DNA from 4 places in the Sphaerisporangium cinnabarinum genome. Region 3 is predicted to be linked to each of the others. Evidence: riboswitches for the same ligand, from Rfam matches in the RefSeq annotation. Region 3 holds a riboswitch; each other region holds the start of a gene.
What was found. A riboswitch is a leader RNA that binds a small molecule or an ion and turns the genes downstream of it on or off. The one in region 3 is predicted to bind thiamine pyrophosphate.

Region 1: it holds a riboswitch for thiamine pyrophosphate, as region 3 does, so the genes downstream of both, thiO (glycine oxidase ThiO) here and ACZ4MO_RS16305 (thiamine ABC transporter substrate-binding protein) in region 3, are expected to answer to the same signal.
Region 2: it holds a riboswitch for thiamine pyrophosphate, as region 3 does, so the genes downstream of both, ACZ4MO_RS07880 (ECF transporter S component) here and ACZ4MO_RS16305 (thiamine ABC transporter substrate-binding protein) in region 3, are expected to answer to the same signal.
Region 4: it holds a riboswitch for thiamine pyrophosphate, as region 3 does, so the genes downstream of both, thiD (bifunctional hydroxymethylpyrimidine kinase/phosphomethylpyrimidine kinase) here and ACZ4MO_RS16305 (thiamine ABC transporter substrate-binding protein) in region 3, are expected to answer to the same signal.

The regions. Positions count from the first base shown of each region.
Region 1 is NZ_JBVHRG010000002.1:409,014-413,649, reverse strand. It holds gene ACZ4MO_RS04860 (ThiF family adenylyltransferase) at 1-255, shown strand, start outside; gene ACZ4MO_RS04855 (thiazole synthase) at 354-1,196, opposite strand; gene thiS (sulfur carrier protein ThiS) at 1,206-1,439, opposite strand; gene thiO (glycine oxidase ThiO) at 1,445-2,737, opposite strand; TPP riboswitch at 2,727-2,829, opposite strand; gene thiE (thiamine phosphate synthase) at 2,874-3,587, shown strand; gene guaA (glutamine-hydrolyzing GMP synthase) at 3,675-4,636, shown strand, end outside.
Region 2 is NZ_JBVHRG010000004.1:134,563-139,198, forward strand. It holds gene ACZ4MO_RS07875 (ATP-binding cassette domain-containing protein) at 1-1,347, opposite strand, end outside; gene ACZ4MO_RS07880 (ECF transporter S component) at 1,340-2,044, opposite strand; TPP riboswitch at 2,150-2,269, opposite strand; gene ACZ4MO_RS07885 (hypothetical protein) at 2,414-2,851, shown strand; gene ACZ4MO_RS07890 (Rv2578c family radical SAM protein) at 2,895-4,550, shown strand; gene ACZ4MO_RS07895 (TIGR03618 family F420-dependent PPOX class oxidoreductase) at 4,557-4,636, opposite strand, start outside.
Region 3 is NZ_JBVHRG010000011.1:175,537-180,172, forward strand. It holds gene ACZ4MO_RS16300 (ABC transporter permease) at 1-1,333, opposite strand, end outside; gene ACZ4MO_RS16305 (thiamine ABC transporter substrate-binding protein) at 1,425-2,516, opposite strand; TPP riboswitch at 2,599-2,703, opposite strand; gene ACZ4MO_RS16310 (ATP-binding cassette domain-containing protein) at 3,019-3,801, shown strand; gene ACZ4MO_RS16315 (ABC transporter permease) at 3,798-4,636, shown strand, end outside.
Region 4 is NZ_JBVHRG010000010.1:201,207-205,842, reverse strand. It holds gene ACZ4MO_RS15420 (DUF4862 family protein) at 1-849, shown strand, start outside; gene thiD (bifunctional hydroxymethylpyrimidine kinase/phosphomethylpyrimidine kinase) at 929-1,888, opposite strand; TPP riboswitch at 1,882-1,976, opposite strand; gene ACZ4MO_RS15410 (hypothetical protein) at 2,054-2,278, shown strand; gene ACZ4MO_RS15405 (SDR family NAD(P)-dependent oxidoreductase) at 2,350-3,234, opposite strand; gene pheT (phenylalanine--tRNA ligase subunit beta) at 3,231-4,636, opposite strand, start outside.

The DNA.
Region 1 (4,636 bases), on a different contig from region 3:
TGGGAGGCGCAGGTCCGCCCGCTCCCCGGGTCGACGCTCGTCCCGAGCGGCGTGTTCCTCGGCGGCACGCAGGACCCCGCCGCCGCCGCGGCGCTCGCGGACCTGCCGGCCGACCGCCCGGTGCTCGTGGTGTGCGCGGTCGGCGGCCGGTCGGCCCGCGTCGCCGACGTCGCCCGCGCCGCGGGCATCGACGCGCGCTCCGTGGTCGGCGGCGTCCCCGCCCTCCTGGAGGCCCAGGAGGCCAACGTCCCGTAGCCCGGATCGTCAGCGCCGATGCCGAGCATGCGTCTGCCGCTCGTGCAGGGCGGCTCGTGGGCTGTGTCCGCATGGTCGGCCCCACCACGGGTCTTCGGTCAGAGGGCGAGGTCGAGGCGGCCCTGGGGGGACGAGCTCGCGAGGGCGCCCTCGCGGCGGGGGATGCGCCCGGCGCCCGCGGCGAGCCGGCCCGACTCGACGGCGAGGCGCATCGCGTGGGCCATGCGGACCGGGTCGGCGGCGCGCGTGACGGCCGTCGCGAGGAGCACGCCGTCGCAGCCGAGCTCCATGGCGAGCGCGGCGTCGGACGCCGTGCCGATCCCCGCGTCGAGGATCACGGGCACCCGGGCCGCGGCGGCGATCGCCTCGATGTTGCGCGGGTTGAGGATGCCGAGCCCGGTGCCGATGGGCGCCCCCAGGGGCATGACGGCCGCGCAGCCGACGTCCTCCAGCCGGCGCGCGAGGATCGGGTCGTCGTTCGTGTACGGCAGCACGACGAACCCGTCGCGGACGAGCTGGTCGGCCGCCTCGACGAGGCCGACCGGGTCGGGCAGGAGGGTCACGTCGTCGGCGATCACCTCGAGCTTGACCCACTCGGTGCCGCACGCCTCGCGCGCGAGGCGCGCGGTGAGCACGGCCTCGCGCACGGAGAAGCACCCGGCGGTGTTGGGCAGCGCGCGGATGCCGAGGCGGGCGAGCAGCGCCCAGATCCCCGCGTCGGGGCTCGCGTCGCCGCCGGCACGGACGGCGACGCGCCGCATCGCGACGGTGGTCAGGGCGGTGCCCGACGCGACGAGCGCGTCCTCGAGCGTGAGCAGGTTCGCGGCCCCGCCGGTGCCCATGACGAGGCGGGACCCGATCGGGGTGCCGGCGACGACGAGCGGGTCGTCGACACCGGCCGGGCCGCTCGCGGTGGCGGGGGAGAGGTCGGTCGTGGTCATGGGTCCTCCTCAGCCGCCCTGGACGGCGGTGACGATCTCGATGCGGTCCCCGGGGGCGACGACGGTCGTCGCCCAGGCGCCGCGCGGCACGACGGCGTCCCCGACCGCCACCGCGACGCCCTGCGGCGTGCCGTCGGCGACGTAGGCGGGGACGAGCGCGGCGACGAGCCGCTCCAGGTCGACGTCGCCGTCGAGCGGGTACGGCTCGCCGTTGACGAGCGCGGTCGGTGCGGGTGCGGTCACGGGTCTCACCTCGGTGTCGTGGCGGTGCGGACGAAGCGGTCGGTGCGGGCGGTCGCGAGGGCGGTCGCGACGTCGTCCCCGGGGGCGGTCCCGCCGGGCTCGGTCCCGTCGTCCCCGGGAAGGCCGCCGAGCCCGGCGACGACGGCGTCGGCCGTGAGCGGGGCGAGCAGGATGCCGTTGCGGCCGTGGCCCGTCGCGAGGTGCAGCCCCGGGACGTCCGTGGGCCCGACGAGCGGAAGGTTGTCCGGGGTCGCCGGGCGGGCCCGCGGCGTCACCTCGACCAGGGCGGCCTCGTCGATCCCCGGCAGGAGGGCACGCGCGTCCCGCAGGAGCGCGAAGACGCCGCCGGCGGTGGCGCGGCGGTCGTCGGGGTTCTCCTCGGTGGTCGCCCCCACGACGACCTCCCGGTGCCCGGCGCGCGGCCCACCAGGCTCCGGGTCGCGCGGCACGACGTACACCGGCCGGCCCTGCACCAGCCCGCGCACGACGTGCTCCAGCGCGAGGTCCGGGCCCGCGTCGAGCCGCAGCGTCTGTCCCTTCACCGGGCGGGTGGGCACGACGACGCCCGGCACGCCCGCGAGCAGGGCGCCCGACTGCCAGCCCGCCGCAACGACGACCGCACCCGCGCGGTGGAGCCGGCCCGCGTCGTCGTGCACGCCGACGACGCGCCCGGCCGGGTCGAGCGCGAGCCGGGTCGCGGCCGCGCGGACGACGCGCGCCCCGGTGGCCGAGCTCGCGCCTGGGGCGTCGCGTCGGCCGAGCACCGCGAGCAGCGCGGCGTGCGTCGCCCGCGGGTCGACCGCGTGGTCCGCGGGCGCCCACGCGGCCCCGGCGACGCGCGGCCCGAGGTAGGGCTCGCGGCGGCGCGCGTCGGCGACGGTGAGCTCGTGCGACGCGAGACCGTGCACCGCGTGCAGGGCGAGGACGCGACGGAGCAGCGCGAGGTCGTCCGCGTCGTAGGCGAGAGTGAGCGTCCCGGCGGTCCGCAGCCCGACGTCCGCCCCCGTCGCCGCGTGCAGGTCCGCGCCGAACGCGGGCCACGCCGCAGCGGCCGCGAGGTGGAGCCGCAGGGCGGCCTCCTCCCCGAAGTCGGCCTCGGTCACCGGTGCGAGCATCCCCGCGGCGGCGTGCGTCGCGCCCGCGCCCGGCGCCGGATCGAGCACCGTGACGGTCATGCCCGCGCTCGCCGCACGCCACGCGACGGCGAGGCCGACGATCCCGCCCCCGACGACGACGACGTCGCGCGCCTCGCCGGGCACGGCGGAGCCACCCGCGGACGAGTGGACGGACAGGCTCATGTGCGCTCCCTTCGCTGGCATGACCCAGATCAGGTTCGACGGTCGGCGGCGACGCCCTCTCAGCCCCGTGCGGGGCTCCCGTGCTGTCGGCCACAGTACCTCCTGCGGCGGACGCGCCGGGGCTAGGCTCCCGCGGGTGAGCTCCGAGACCTCCACCACCTTGGCCGCCCTCGCCCCGGCGGCGACGGACGCCGCACGCGCCCGGCTCGCCGACGCCCGCCTGTACCTCTGCACGGACGCGCGCGAGGAGCGCGGCGACCTCGAGGACTTCCTGCGGGCGGCGCTCGCGGGCGGGGTGGACGTCGTGCAGCTCCGCGACAAGACGCTCGACGTCGCGCGCGAGCTCGAGCTCCAGGAGGTCGTCGCGCGGGTCGCGACGGAGCACGGCGCGCTGTGGGCCGTGAACGACCGGGCGGACGTGGCGTCGGTCACGGGCGCCCCGGTCGTGCACATGGGTCAGGGCGACCTGCCCGTGCCGGCGGTCCGGGCGCTGCTGGGCGCGGGGCCCGTCCTCGGCCGGTCCACGCACTCGGCCGCGCAGGCGGCCGCGGCGGAGGCCGACCCGGCGGTGGACTACTTCTGCGTGGGCCCGTTGTGGGCGACCCCGACGAAGCCGGGACGCGCCGCCGTCGGCCTCGACCTGCTGCGGGACGTCGCGGCGACCCGGCCCGCGACGCCCTGGTTCGCGATCGGCGGCATCGACGCGGACCGGCTCGACGCGGTCCTCGACGCGGGCGCGACCCGGATCGTGGTGGTGCGCGCGATCACCGGGGCGAGCGACCCGGAGGCGGCCGCCCGCGCCCTGCGCGAGCGGGTCCTGGAGCGCGCCGTCGCGCGCGCCGACGCCTGAGACGCGGGACGAGCCTCGCCGCACGGCGACTATCCTGGGCGGGTGACGTCACCCGCCACCGCTCCCGACACCCCCACCACCGCCGAGGTGGCCTCGACACCGCGGCCCGTGCTCGTCGTCGACTTCGGCGCCCAGTACGCGCAGCTCATCGCGCGCCGCGTGCGCGAGGCCAACGTCTACTCCGAGATCGTGCCGCACACGTTCACGGTCGAGCAGATGCTCGCCAAGGACCCGGCCGCGATCATCCTCTCGGGCGGTCCCTCGTCCGTGTACGCGACGGGCGCCCCGTTCGTCGACCCGGCGCTGTTCGAGGCCGGCGTCCCCGTCATGGGCATCTGCTACGGCTTCCAGGCCATGGCGAAGGCGCTCGGCGGCGAGGTCGCCCAGACGGGCCTGCGCGAGTACGGCGGCACCGAGGTCGAGGTGTGCGCCGCGGGCGTGCTGCTCGACGGCACGCCGCAGAACCAGACCACGTGGATGAGCCACGGCGACGCCGTGCACCGCGCGCCCGAGGGCTTCGAGGTCCTCGCGACGTCGTCCGGCTCGCCGGTCGCCGCGTTCGAGGACCGCGAGCGCCGCCTCTACGGCGTGCAGTGGCACCCCGAGGTCAAGCACTCCGCGCACGGCCAGACGGTGCTGGAGCACTTCCTGTACGACGGCGCGGGACTCGCCCCGGACTGGACGCCCGGCAACGTCATCGCGGACCAGGTCGCGGCGATCCGCGCCCAGGTGGGCGACGCGCGCGTCATCTGCGCGCTCTCGGGCGGCGTGGACTCCGCCGTCGCCGCGGCGCTCGTGCAGCGCGCGGTGGGCGACCAGCTCACGTGCGTGCACGTCGACCACGGGCTGATGCGCGCGGGCGAGGTCGAGCAGATCGAGCGCGACTTCGTCGCGGCGACGGGCGTCAACCTCGTGATCCGCGACGAGAAGGAGCGGTTCCTCACTGCGCTCGCCGGGCACAGCGACCCGGAGACGAAGCGCAAGATCATCGGCCGTGAGTTCATCCGCGTGTTCGAGGACGCGGCGCGCCAGATCGTCGAGGACGCGGG
Region 2 (4,636 bases), on a different contig from region 3:
GAAGGTGTCGAGGGTCCGCGCGACGCGCCCGTCGACGTCGGCCAGCCGCGCGAGGCGCGCCGACCACGCGACCTCGTCGCGCACCGTCCGCGCGAGGAGCTGGTGCTCCGGGTCCTGGAACACCATCGCGACGGGCGCGTCCGCCGCCGTCGTCACGTCGCCCCTGGTCCGTTCGAGTCCCGCGAGCCCGCGCAGGAGGGTGGACTTGCCGCCCCCGTTCGGCCCCACCACCGCGAGCACCTCGCCCGCGCGGACGTCGAGGTCGACGTCGTGCACCACCGGCGTCTCGTCCCGCCCGCGTCGTCGGCGGCCTGCCATGGCGCGGTGCACCGCGAGACGACGGGCGCGGAGGGCGACCGGGCCGGGCGCACTCGGACCGGCGTCCGAGGCGCCCGGGACCGGTGCCCGCGGATCCGAGGGGCGCGGGTCTGCGGTGCGCGCGAGGTCGACGAGCCAGGCGTCGGTCGCGGGGGCACCGAGCGGTCCGGGGGCCCCGGCCCGCTCGAGCCGGACGTCGAGCGGCAGCCAGCACCCGAGCGCGGCGAGCGTGGCGGCGTGCGCGCGCAGGACGGCGGTCGTGGGGCCGTGCGCGACGGCGCGGCCCGTGCGGTCGAGCACGAGGGTCGCGTCCGGGAGCGTCCCGACGTCGTCGAGGCGGTGCTCGACGAGCACGACCGACCGGCGGGGTGTTCCGTGCGGGTCCGGTCCGGGCGCCCGGACGAGCCCGCCCACGAGCGTCCCCACCTCGTGCGCCGCGGCCGGGTCGAGGAACGCCGTCGGCTCGTCGAGGACCACGAGCTCGGGGTCGGCGACGAGCGCCGCCGCGAGGGCGACGCGCTGCGCCTCGCCGCCCGACAGCGCGTGGGTCGGTCGGTCGTGCAGGTGGCCCGCACCGGCAGCGGCGAGAGCGGTTGCGGCGCGGGCGTCCATGGTGCGCGGGTCCGCCGCCCGGTTCTCGAGCGCGAACCGCAGCTCCTCGTCGACGCGGCCGAGGCAGAGCTGGTCACCCGGCCGCTGCTGGACGAGGCCGACGCGCGCGGCGAGCCCCGCGGGGGTCGTGGCGCGCGGGTCGACGCCCGTCACGCGCAGGTCGCCCGTGACGGTGCCCGGGAGCGTGTGGGGCACGACGCCGACGAGCGCGCGCAGCAGCGTGGACTTCCCGCAGCCCGAGGGGCCGAGCACGAGCAGCCCCGTCCCCGCGGGGACGGTCAGGGTGAGGTCGTCGAGCACGCACGTCGCGTCGTGGCCCACGGTGACGGTCAGGCCCGCGGCGGAGACGGCGTCGGGCACGGTGCCCGGCACGGTGCCGGGCATGACGTCCGCCGCGGCGTCCCGCACCTCAGCCACGGCGGTCCGTGCCGATCGCGAAGGCGTCGAGCGCGCCGGTGCGGGAGAGGGCGTCGCCGAGGAGGCGCGCCGCGATCCCGCACAGCACGACGCACGAGACGACCTGCACGCCGAGCCGGAGCATCGCCCAGTCCTGCCCGAGCCAGCCGAACCGGACCGCGTTGAACGCGTAGGTGACGAGCGCCGCGCTGACGCCCGACGCGACGAAAACCCACCAGCCGTAGCGGCGGTACCGGGTCAGCGCGAAGGGGATCTCCGCGCCCACCCCTTGGACGAGCCCCACGAGGACGAGCAGCGGGCCTGCGGGCGACGCGAGGAAGACCACCTCGACGAGCGCCGCGAGCGTCTCGGTGAGGATGCCGACGCCCGGCTTGCGCACGATGTACGTCGCGAGCGGGCCCACGACGATCCACGCGCCCGCGAGCACGTTCGCGGCAAGGTCCGCGAGCGGCCCCATGGCGAGCTGGAGCGGGGCCCAGAGCTGCACGAACGCCCAGTAGACGAACCCGAACACGACGCCCAGGACGGCGACGAGGACCGTCTCGTGGAGCGTGAGGCCACGGCGCCGGGCGCGGGCCGGGGGAGCGGTGACGGTGCGGTCTCCGGGACCGGGCGCCGGGGGCACGGCGTCGGCCGGCGGGCCGGGCGTGCTGGTGGGCGGGGTCTCCCGGGGCGGGGTGGTGCGGGGCTCGGTCATGCGGTTCCCTCCGTCGGGCCCCCGGGGCGGAGGGTGCACGACGGCGCGCCACCGCTGCCCCCGCGCGGACGGCACGCGCGGGGCGCGGGCACGAGCGCGCAGGGGACGGTGACGTCGGCCCTGCTCCCTTCGCTGGTACGAACCAGATCAGGTTCCACGGGTCTGCAGGGGGGACGGGTGTCCGACCTGCACTCTCAGCGCTCGTGCGCTCCCCGGAGGCGTTCGGCCCGACCCTAGGGCCTGGACGTCCGCCGGACAATCCCGGCGTCTCACCCACCGGGACGTCCGGGCACCGTGAGAAGGTGACGGCGACGAGGCGCCCGCGCGGACCGGGGACGGGCTCCGACGACGAGGAACGAGGCAGCGCGCATGACCCGAGACAACGACCCCGCGGCCGTCGCGGAGCTGGACCGCCTCGACGAGGCCGTGCGGAGCGCGCCCGCGGGCGACACGTCGGCGCAGATCGCGCTGTGGCGGCAGGCGGCGCGCCTCGGCACGTGGTTCTTCATCGCCCGAGGGCCCGAGGACCAGCCGCGTCCGTACGCCGTCTCCGCGGACCAGGGGCCCATGATCTGCCTCTACAGCAGCGCCCCGCGCGCGGACGAGGCGGCCCGGGCGCTCGGGCTGGCGGCCGAAGGGACCGGCTCCGTGCCGCTGCTCGGCGTGCCCGTGCCGGCGGCGATCGACTACGTTGCGTCCTTCGCCGCAGCAGGGGTCGTCGGCGTCGCGCTCGACCACCCCCGCATCGGCCACCACATCCCCCTCGGGAACCTGGCGCTGCTCAAGACGTGGTCCGCCGGCGGATGACCCGTCCTTGACAGCGGGTTCGAACAGTTGTTCGAATGGCGCGATGCGGTGGGACGGACAGGCGCTCGGCGCGGACGACGGCGCGCTTCCCGGTTTGGAGCGCATGGGCCTCGTCCGCAGCGTGCGCACGCCCGAGTTCGCGGGGATCACGTTCCACGAGGTCACGGCCAAGAGCGCGCTGTCGAAGGTCCCGGCGATGTCGCGCATGCCCTTCCGCTGGACGGTCAACCCGTACCGCGGGTGCAGCCACGCGTGCTCCTACTGCCTCGCGCCGAGCACGCCCGTGCTCCTGGCCGACGGCACGCAGCGGGCGATCGGCGAGCTGCGCGTCGGCGACGAGATCGTCGGCACCGCCCCCCACGGCGCGTACCGGCGCTACGTGCGCACCCGCGTCCTCGACCGCTGGACCACCCGCAAGCGCGCCTACCGGGTGACCCTCGCCGACGGCACGCGCCTCGTCGCGAGCGGCGACCACCGGTTCCTCACCGAGCGCGGCTGGCGCCACGTCGTCGGCGGCGCCGGGCACCGCGCCCGCCTGGCGCTCGGCGACGTGCTCGTCGGGCCGGGCGCCGCGGCGCTCGCGGACGGGCGGCCCGTCCTCGACGGCCAGGACGTCACCGGCGGCGAGGCGTTGCGCGTCGACTCCCTCGAGGCCCTCGACGGGCCGGGGGAGGTGACGGAGCTGGTCGACATCACGACCGGCACGCGCGACTTCGTCGCCGCGGGGGTCGTGAGCCACAACTGCTTCGCCCGCCCCACGCACGAGTACCTCGACCTCGACGCGGGCGAGGACTTCGACCGGGAGGTCGTGGTCAAGGTCAACGTGGACGACGTGCTGCGCGCCGAGCTCGCCCGACCGTCCTGGGCGCGCGAGGCCGTCGCGCTGGGCACCAACACCGACCCGTACCAGCGCGCCGAGGGACGCTACCGCCTCATGCCCGGCATCATCGACGCCCTCGCCGGGTCGGGCACGCCGCTCTCCGTGCTGACCAAGGGCACGCTCCTGCGCCGCGACCTGCCCCTGCTCGTCGACGCCGCCTCGCGCGTCGAGGTCGGGATCGGCGTGTCCCTCGCGCTCCTGGACCCCGAGCTCCAGGCGAGCGTCGAGCCCGGCACGCCGTCGCCGCGCGCGCGGCTCGACCTCGTCCGCACCGTCCGGGAGGCCGGCCTGCCGTGCGGCGTCATGGTCGCCCCCGTGCTGCCGTGGCTCACCGACTCCACGCGGGCGCTCACCGAGCTGCTCGACGCCGTCAAGGACGCGGGCGCGACGGGCGTCACCGTGCTGCCGCTGCACCTCAAGCCCGGTACGCGCGAGTGGTACATGGGCTGGCTCGCGCGCGAGCACCCGCGGCTCGTCCCCGGCTACGAGCGCGTGTACGCGCGCGGCACGTACGCCTCGACGGCGTACCGGTCCTGGCTGTGGGACCGGGTGCGGCCGATGCTCGAGGCGCGCGGGTTCGGAGTCGCGGGGCACCGCGGCCCCGCGGGCGTCGAGGGCCGGTTCCGCCGCGGCGAGCCCGGCGACCGGCGACGCCGGCCAGGGCCGCCGACGGACGGCGCCTACCCGGCCGGCAGCCTCGCCGTCGACCCGGCGCCGCAGGACGCGCGCGCCGGCTACGGCGGGGCGCTCGCGGGCATGCCGATGGACGGCGGCGGGCTCGACGTCGTCGGCGGGGGAGTCGAGCAGGTCCTGTTCTGACCGGTCTCAGGCGTCGGCGAGGCGCGCCGGGAAGCCGCCGGTTGCGACTGGTCCCCAGCGCGTGATCGTCAGCCGCACGAGAGACT
Region 3 (4,636 bases):
CGACCGCCTGCGCGATCGGCACGAGGAGCCCCGACGTGCGGAGGTCGACGTCGAGCCCGAGCGGCCGGTCGAGCGTGACGAGGAACCCGAACCCGACCGTCACGGCGGAGACCCCGAGCGGGAGCATGAACACCGAGTCGAGCACCGAGATCGCGCGCCGACCCGCGCGCGAGCGCGGGCGCCGGGACACGACGAGCGCCACGAGTCCACCGACCACGACGGCGAGCACGGTCGCGAGCGCGGCGGTGCGCAGCGAGTTGCCCGCCGCCTCCCACACGGTGACGGACAGGGCGTTGCGCCCGCCCGTGGTGCCGAGGTTCGCGTAGTTGTCGAGGCCCCAGCCGCCGCCCGGGACGCGGAACGAGCGCACCACGAGGGTGCCGAGCGGGAGCCCGACGAGCACGACGACCACGGCCGCGGTGAGCGCCGCGGGCGCCAGGTCGCCCGTCGGGCGGCCGTCGCGCCACAGGCGCAGCGGGTGCGCGGACGACGCCGAGGACGACAGGTTCAGGGCCCGCTCGCGCCGGGCCCGCGTGCGGTTCGCGACGGTGAGCGCCGCAGCGACGACCACGAGCTGCACGACCGACAGCACCGCCGCGGTGCGCAGGTCGAGGAACTGGGTCGTCTGGATCCAGATCTCCGTCTCGATGGTCCCGTAGCGGATGCCGCCGAGCACGAGCACGACGCCGAACGCCGTCGCGCAGAAGAGGAAGACGATCGACGCGGCGCTCGTGATCGCGGGCGTCAGCGCCGGGAGCGTCACGGTGCGGAACGCGCGCCACGGCGTCGCGCCGAGGGCGCGCGCGGCCTGCTCGGCGCGCGGGTCGAGGTGCTCCCAGAGCCCGCCGACCGTGCGCACCACCACGGAGTAGTTGAAGAACACGAGCGCGACGACGATCGCCGCGAACGTCTCGTCGAGCTGCAGGAACCCCAGCGGGCCGCCCTGCACGAGCAGCGACCGGAACGCGACGCCGACGACGACGGTCGGCAGCACGAACGGGACCGTGACGAGCGCGCGCACGACCCGCCGCCCGGGGAACCGGCACCGGTACAGCACGTACGCGCCGGGCACGCCGAGCAGCAGCGACAGCGCCGTGCCGAGCACGGCCTGCCAGAGCGTGAGGCCGACGATCCGCCACGTGCGGGGCTCGGAGAAGACCTCCGCGAACCCCGAGAGGTCGAGGCCGCCGTCGTCCCCGACGAACCCGCGCGCCACGAGCGTGACGACCGGCCACGCGAAGAACACCCCGAGGAACGCGAGCGGCACGGCCGCCGCCAGACCCCACAGCACCCCGCGCCCGACGCCGCCCCGCCGGACCTCCCGACCCCTCACCACGGCTCTCCCCCGCGCGACCAGGGCTTCCCCTCGCGTGACCACGGCTCTACCCCGCGAGGTAGAGCCGTGGTCGCCCGGGGACCGGGGGTCAGTCGACGACCGTCGCCGTCCATGCCTTGATCCACTCGTCGCGGTGCGCCGAGACGTCCGCGGGCGCGACCTCGAAGGGCTCGTCGGCGAGCGGCGCGAGCTCGGCCCAGCCGTCGGGCAGCGCGACGGAGTCGTCGGCCGGGTACATGTACATCTGGTCCGCGACGTCGGCCTGGAACGTCTCGCTCACGAGGAAGTCGAGGAACTGCTGCGCGCCCTCGGGGTTCTTCGCGTTCGCGAGCACGCCCGCGTACTCGACCTGGCGGAAGCACGTGTCGAGCAGGGCGCCCGTGGTCGACGCGGAGCCGTCCTCGGTGAGCGTGAACGCGGGCGACGTCGAGTACGACAGCACGAGCGGGCGCGGGCCCGCGCCCTCCGAGCCGGAGAAGTCCACGTAGTACGCGTCCGACCAGCCGTCGACGACCTTCACGCCGTTGGCGCGCAGGTCCGCCCAGTAGTCCTCCCAGCCGTCCTCGCCGAACGCCCCGACGGTCGCGAGGAGGAACGCGAGGCCCGGCGACGACGTCGCGGGGTTGGTCACGACGAGGAGGTCCCGGTACTCGGGCTTCGCCAGGTCCTCGAGCGTCACGGGCTCGGGGATCCCCGCGTCGGCGAACCACGTGTGGTCCACGTTGACGCACACGTCCCCGAGGTCGACGGCGGTGAGCTCGCCGCCGTCGCCGACCGCGTACGACGCCGCGGACTCCGAGACGTCCGCGGGCGTGTACGGCTCGAGGACGCCCTCGTCGATGGCGCGCGACGCGAAGGTGTTGTCGATCCCGAACACGACGTCGCCGAGCGGCGAGTCCTTCGTGAGGATCAGCTGGTTGACCAGCGCACCGCCGTCTCCGGGCGCGACCTGCTCGACCGTGAGCCCGCTCTCCTCCTCGAACGCGGCGAGCACGTCGTGGCTCACCGCGAAGGAGTCGTGGGTCACCAGGGTGACCGTGCCCCCGCTGCCCGACGACGCGCCGTCGCCCCCGGCGCCGTCGCCGCCCGAGCAGGCCGCGAGGGCGAGGAGCGCGAGCGTCGCGCCCACGCCGGTCGCGAGGGCCCGGCCGCGGCGGCCGACGGTGGTCGTGTGCTGCATGTGTCCTCCCTGGACGTTCAGGAGGGGTCCACCAACCCGACGAGCCGCGCGCCGGGTGGGCGCGACGGACCGCGCGAGCAGGTGATCGAGATTCCCGACTTCCTCCACCGGTGCTAACCGGATCAGGTTCGAGGGTCTGCGGTGGTCCGCACTCTCAGCTCCTCCAGGAGCTCCCCTGTCGTTCACCGCGAGCCTACACCGGCCCCTCACCCCGAGAGTCCCCTGAGAGGACCCTGAGCACGGGCGACCGCGGACCAGGGGCGGCTCGGGGCTCGTCCCCGATGCCGCGGGCGTGCGCGTCGCGGGAGGGTCGGTACGGCCGCCGGGAGCCCGGCGGCCACCAGGACACGACGCGGCGCGGTGAGCCACGACGCGCCGGCAGGGGCACGACGAGAGGACGGACGAGGACGTGACGACGACAGGTGCGGCACAGCGGAGCACCCCGCGCGAGGGCCCGCCCGCTGAGAGCGCTGAGGGCGCTGAGGGCGGTGCGCGACCCGCGATCGCGACCGCGCGCGGGCTGGTGAAGACGTACGGGCGCGGCGAGGCCGCGGTCCGGGCGCTCGACGGCGTGGACGTGGACGTCGAGAAGGGTCGGCTGACCGCGATCATGGGCCCGTCCGGGTCCGGGAAGTCCACGCTCCTGCACTGCCTCGCAGGGCTCGACTCCCCCACGGCGGGGACCGTCGTCGTCGACGGAGAGACCGTCTCCGCGATGAGCGAGCGCCGGCTGACGCGCCTGCGGCGCACGCGCCTGGGGTTCGTCTTCCAGTCGTTCAACCTCGTGCCGACGCTCACGGCGGAGGAGAACATCGTGCTGCCGCTCGCGATCGCCCGCCGTCCCGTCGACCGGGAGTGGTTCGACCGCGTGGTCGACGCCGTGGGCCTGCGCCCCCGCCTGGGGCACCGGCCCGCCGAGCTGTCGGGCGGGCAGCAGCAGCGCGTCGCGTGCGCGCGGGCGCTCGTGTCGCGTCCCGCGATCGTGCTGGCGGACGAGCCGACGGGGAACCTCGACTCGCGCGCCGCCGCGGAGGTCCTGGGCTTCCTGCGCGCGTCCGTGGACGACCTCGGCCAGTCCGTCGCGATGGTCACGCACGACCCGACCGCCGCGTCGTACGCCCACCGGGTGCTCTTCCTCGCGGACGGCCGCCTCGTGACCGAGCTCCACGACCCGACGCCGCAGGCGGTCCTCGACACGCTGGGCGCCCTCACGCCCGCCGCGCCGTCGCCGGCGCACGCGCCCGCGGGCGCCGCCGGGGTGCCGACGACGGCGGCCGCCCGATGATGGGCCGGATCGCGCTGCGCGGCGTGCGCGCGCACGGCGCGCAGCTCGTCCTCTCGGTCCTCGCGGTGACGATCGGCGTCGCGTTCGTGACCGGGACGTTCGCCCTGCGTGCGATGCTCGCCACCACGTTCGACGGCATCGTCGCCTCGTCGGTCCAGGCGGACGCGTACGTGCGCGGCGCGTCGTCGGCCGGGGACGCGCTGATGTCGGCGTCGGCCCAGGTGGGCGGTGCGCGCAGCCTCGTCCCGGCGGACCTGGCGCGCGACCTCGGCGCGCGCGACGACGTCGCGCTCGCGCTCCCGGACGTGAGCGGTCCCGCGGTGCTCGTGGGCGCGGACGGGACCGCGGTCCTCGGCAGCCAGGCGCCGAGCATCGGCGTCGCCTACGACCCCCGCGACCCCGGCCCGCAGGTGGTCGACGGCCGCGCACCCCGCGACGGTGGCGAGGTCGCGCTCGAGTCGGCGACGCTCGCGTCGTCGGGCCTCGCGGTGGGCGGCACGACCGACGTCGTGCTGGGCGACGCCGTGCGGCCCGTGCGCGTGGTCGGCGAGGTCTCGCTGTCCGCGCCGATGGCGGGCGCGACGATCGTCCTGCTCGACGCCGGGACCGCCGCCGCGACGTACGCGCCCGACGGCCTCGTCCCGTCGGTCGCTCTGTACGCGGCCGACGACGTCTCCCCGGAGGCGCTGCGGGACGCCGTCGCGACCGCGCTCCCCGCGGGCGCCGAGGCGCTGACGGGGGCGGAGCTGCGCGCCGAGACGAGCGAGGCGATCACCGACCAGCTCGGGTTCGTCTCGACGTTCCTGCTGGTGTTCGCCGCGCTCGCGCTGTTCGT
Region 4 (4,636 bases), on a different contig from region 3:
GCGACGACCGCGGCCGCGCTGCCGCCGCACTGGGCGCTGCTGCTCACGACGGTCGCCGCGACGGCCCGCCGCGCCGCGGCCGACCGCGCCTACGGCCTCGCGTCCGACGACGAGGAGGGTCGGCGCGCGGCGGTCGACGGCGTCGCGCGCGTCCTCGCGGCCGTGGCCCGGCTCGCCGAGGCGGAGGGGCAGCGACGCGTCGTCGCGGTCGAGCTCCAGTCCGCGCCCGGTCCCGGCCGCGGGTCCGGCGCGGCGCTCGCGCGCAGCCTCACGGAGCTGGCCGCCGTCGCGCCCGCCGGGCTGCCGCTCGTGGTGGAGCACTGCGACGCGCCACGCCCGTGGGGCGTCGCGGAGAAGGGGTTCCTCGCGCTCGACGACGAGATCGCCGCCGTCGCGCGCGCCGCCCGGGACACCGGCCACCCGCTGCACGTCGGGCTCAACTGGGGCCGGTCCGCCATCGAGGGGCGCAGCGCCGCCACGCCCGTCGAGCACGCACGGGCTGCCGCCGCCGCGGGCCTCCTCGCGAGCGCGATGCTCTCGGGTGCCAGCGGGAGCCCGGGCCGGTGGGGCGCTCCGTGGGCGGACGCGCACGTGCCGCCCCACGGCCCCGACCCCGCGCTCCCCGGCCCCGACGAGACGATGCTCGGCCCGGCCGAGGTGCGCGAGTTCCTCGCCGCGGCCGGTCCCGTCCCGCTCGTCGGCGCCAAGGTGACCACGCGGCCCGCGGACGCCCCGCCCGCGCAGCGTCTCGCCGTCGCGCGCGCGACGCTCGCCGTGCTCCGCGACGCGCTGGCCGCCGTCGCCCCCGACATCGGTGCCGATCGCGCAGCGAGCCGCCCCGCCGGCTGAGCGCGTCCCGCGGGCCGCGCCCGTCCCGGCTCGACCCCGAGCCCGACCGGGCGCAGCTCGCGCCCGACCCCGCGCAACCTCAGCCCCGCGGCACGGGCGCCGAGCGGTGCAGGTGGTCGACGGGCCCGCGGCCGGTCCCCACCCGCAGAGCGGCACCGGCGCGCAGCGCGCCCGTGAGCCACTCCTTCGCCTCGCGCGCGGCCTCCTCCCAGCTCGCGCGCTGCGGTCGCAGCGCCGCGAGCGCCGCCGAGAGCGAGCACCCGGTGCCGTGGGTGTGGGGCGTGTCGACGCGCTCGGCGTCGAACGTCGTGACGGTGGCCGCCCCCGGCACGCGACCCGACGTCGGCCCGGGCGCGGGGACGACGAGCGCGTCGGGCGACGTGCGCCCGGTGAGGTGGCCGCCCTTGAGCAGCACGACGGCGCCGCTCGCCGCCGCGTACGACGTCGCCTGGCACAGGGCGTCGTCCCACGTCGTCGCGGGCTCCCGCCCGCCGAGGACGGCGAGCTCGGGCAGGTTCGGCGTGACGACGTCCGCGCGCGCCGCGAGGTCGCGCACGGCCTGCTCGGCGCCCGCGTCGAGCAGGCGGTGACCGGACGTGGCGACCATCACCGGGTCCAGGACGACCCACGGCCGCGGACCACCCGCGGCGGCGAGGTCGTCGAGCCACTCCCCGACCGTGCGGGCGTTCGCCTCGTCCGCCACCATGCCGATCTTCACCGCGTCGACCTCGACGTCGTCCGACACGGCGTCGAGCTGCGCGCGCAGGAACGCCGGCCCGGGGACGTGCACCGACCGCACGCCGTGGGTGTTCTGCGCGACGAGCGCCGTCGTGACGGCCATGCCGTAGGCGCCGTGCGCGCAGAACGTCTTGAGGTCGGCCTGGATCCCGGCGCCGCCGGTCGGGTCGGTCCCCGCGACGGACAGGACGCGGGGGCGGGACGGAGCCGGGTCGGGCCCCCGGCCCGGGTCGGGGCGACGGTCACGGTCCGCGCGGGCGGGGACCGGGTCGGAGGTGTGCCGGGGCAGGGCGAGCGTCATCGCGCGGACATCCCTTCGCTGGTACGAGCCAGATCAGGTTCGACGGGTCTCATCTCAGCCCCGGTGCGGGGCACCCCGTGTCGCGGGCCATGCTACGCGGCGGGCCGCGCGCTTTTCACCCGCCCCGACGCGTGAGACGACGCGCGTGCGCGCGTCTTTCCGGGTATGACGCAGCACGTCGCCCCCGCGACCCGCCCCTTCCTGCCGGACGCACCCGTCCCGGTGCAGGTGCCCGCCCTCTGCACGACCTACGACCGGGACGGTCGGCGGGTCGTGCTCACGGGCGTCATCACGCACGACGCGGGCGGCCTCGTGGCCTTCGAGTACGAGCACCCCGAGCGGGGCCTGTGGCACGTGTGGGTCGACCGGGACACGTGCGCTCCCCGGTGACCGGTGCCCCGGACGCACGGACGCCGCCCGACCGGGGGGTCGGGCGGCGTCGCCGTGCGGGGTGCGCGCGCTCAGCGGGCGGGGAGCTCTCCCGGCATCGGGTCGTCGGCGCCCCAGCGCGTGACGCGCAGCCGACGGCCGTCCGGCCCGGGCAGCGCGACGCCTGCCCGGGCGGCCTCCTGGGCGGCCGTGCGGAGCGAATCGGGCGAGTCGTGCGTCACGCGGACGAACGCCCCCGAGAACGCGTCGAGCTCGCCGCGGGCGATCGCGACGACCATCTCGACCGTGCGCTCGACGGGCGTCCACTCCGTGCGGCCCTCGTGCATGACCATGGACGCCGTCATGTCGGTCTGCACGACGCCCGGCGACACCTCGAAGGTCCGCAGCCCGAGCGCGTGGCCCGAGCGGTGCAGGTTCGCCCCGAGGCGCAGGAGCGCCGTCTTGCTCGCGTTGTACGCGCTCGCGCCCTCCATGTCGTGCGAGCCCGCGCCGCTGCTGAGGTCGACGACGCGGCCGCCGCCGCGCGCGAGCATCCCGGGGACGACCGCGCGCGCGAGCAGGAACGGCCCGCGCACGTTGGTCTCCAGGACGGCCCACCACTCGTCGGGGTCCGCCTCCCACAGCGGCACCTCGGCGTCGACCCGGCCCGCGTTGTTGACGAGCAGGTCCACGCTCCCGAGCGCGACCTCGGCCTCGCGGACGGCCGCGGCCACCGCCGCCGCGTCGGTCACGTCCGCCGTGACGACGACGGCCCGGCCCGCGCCGTCGAGGGCGGCGATCTCGTCGGCCACGCCCGCGAGCCGGCCCGCGTCGCGCGCGAGGAGCGCGACGTCGAGGCCGGCCGCGGCGAGCCCGACGGCGACCGCGCGGCCGATGCCGCGCGACGCCCCGGTGACGAGCGCGGTGCGGGCGGGCGCGACGTCCGGCGCCGCGCCCGGCCCCGGTGCGCCGCTCATGCGCGCAGCTCCGCCCCGACGCGCTCGCGCGCGGCGGCCACAGCGCCCTCCCGGACCCGCGCGACGTCGTCGGCGGTGAGGGTGCGGTCCGCGGCGCGCAGCCGCAGCGAGAACGCGAGCGACTTGCGCCCGGCGCCCACCTGCTCGCCCGTGAAGACGTCGAACAGCGCGACCTCCTCGGCGAGCTCGCCGGCGCCCTCGACGACCGCGGCGCGCAGGGCCTCGGCCGGCACGTCGGCAGCGACGACGAACGCGAGGTCCTCCTTCGCCGCCGGGAACCCGGAGACCGGGGTCGCCTGGACGGGCTCGTCTGACGCACCGGCGACGAGCGCCGTCAGGTCGAGCTCGAACGCCACGGAGCGGGCGGGCAGGCCGACGTTCTCCAGCACCTTGGGGTGCAGCTCGCCCGCGTGCCCGACGACCGTCCCGTCGGCGAGCTCGAGGCGCGCGCAGCGGCCGGGGTGGAACGGGGCCCGCGCGGTGTCCGCGACGACGCGCACGGCGTCGTCCCCCCGCAGACCGGCGCGGTCCGCGACCAGGCGTGCCGCGTCGACCGCGTCCGTCCAGTCCGCCGGACGGCCGGGGCCCCACCAGCCCGCCCGCTCGCGACGACCGACCAGGACGCCCGCGACGTGGCGCGGCTGCGCGGGGAGCGCGGCCTCGATCGCGGCGAGGTCGTCGTCGGAGGGACGCACACCGCCGGGCAGCGACGGCGCGGCCGGGGCGCCCGGGCGCGGGTGCGTCACGAGCCCGACCTCGAACACGGCGACGTCCGCGAGCCCGCGGCCCACGTTGCGGCGCGTGGTCTCCAGGAGCGTGCTCAGCACGTCCGTGCGCATCAGGGGGCGGTCGTCGGCCAGCGGGTTGAGCAGGCGCAGGGCCCGGCGGCGCTCGTCGTCCGCGGGGATCCGCAGCGCGTCGAGCTCGCCCTCGCCGACGAACGGGTAGCTCAGCGTCTCGACGAACCCGTGCTCGGCGAGCGCCCGGGCGACCGACCGGCGCACGCGCTGCTCGCGCGTGAGCCCGCGCCCGCCGGGCGCCGCGGGGAGCACCGACGGGATCTCGTCGTACCCGACGAGGCGCGCGACCTCCTCGACCAGCTCGGCCGGCTCGGTGAGGTCGGGGCGCCACGACGGCGGGGTCACGACGACGACGCCCGTCGCGGCGGCGTCGTCCGCGTCGACCGTGCACCCGATCGCTCCGAGCGTCCCGACGACCTGCTCGAGCGTGTACGGCACGCCGACGAGGCGCTCGGCCTCGCCGACGGGCAGGCGGATCGGGGCGGGCGTGGTCACCCGGTCGAGGTCGCTGACGGCCGGGTCCGCGGTCCCGCCGCCCAGCTCGACGAGCAGGTCGACGACGCGCTGCGCCGCGACCGCGGGCAGCAGCGGGTCCACCCCGC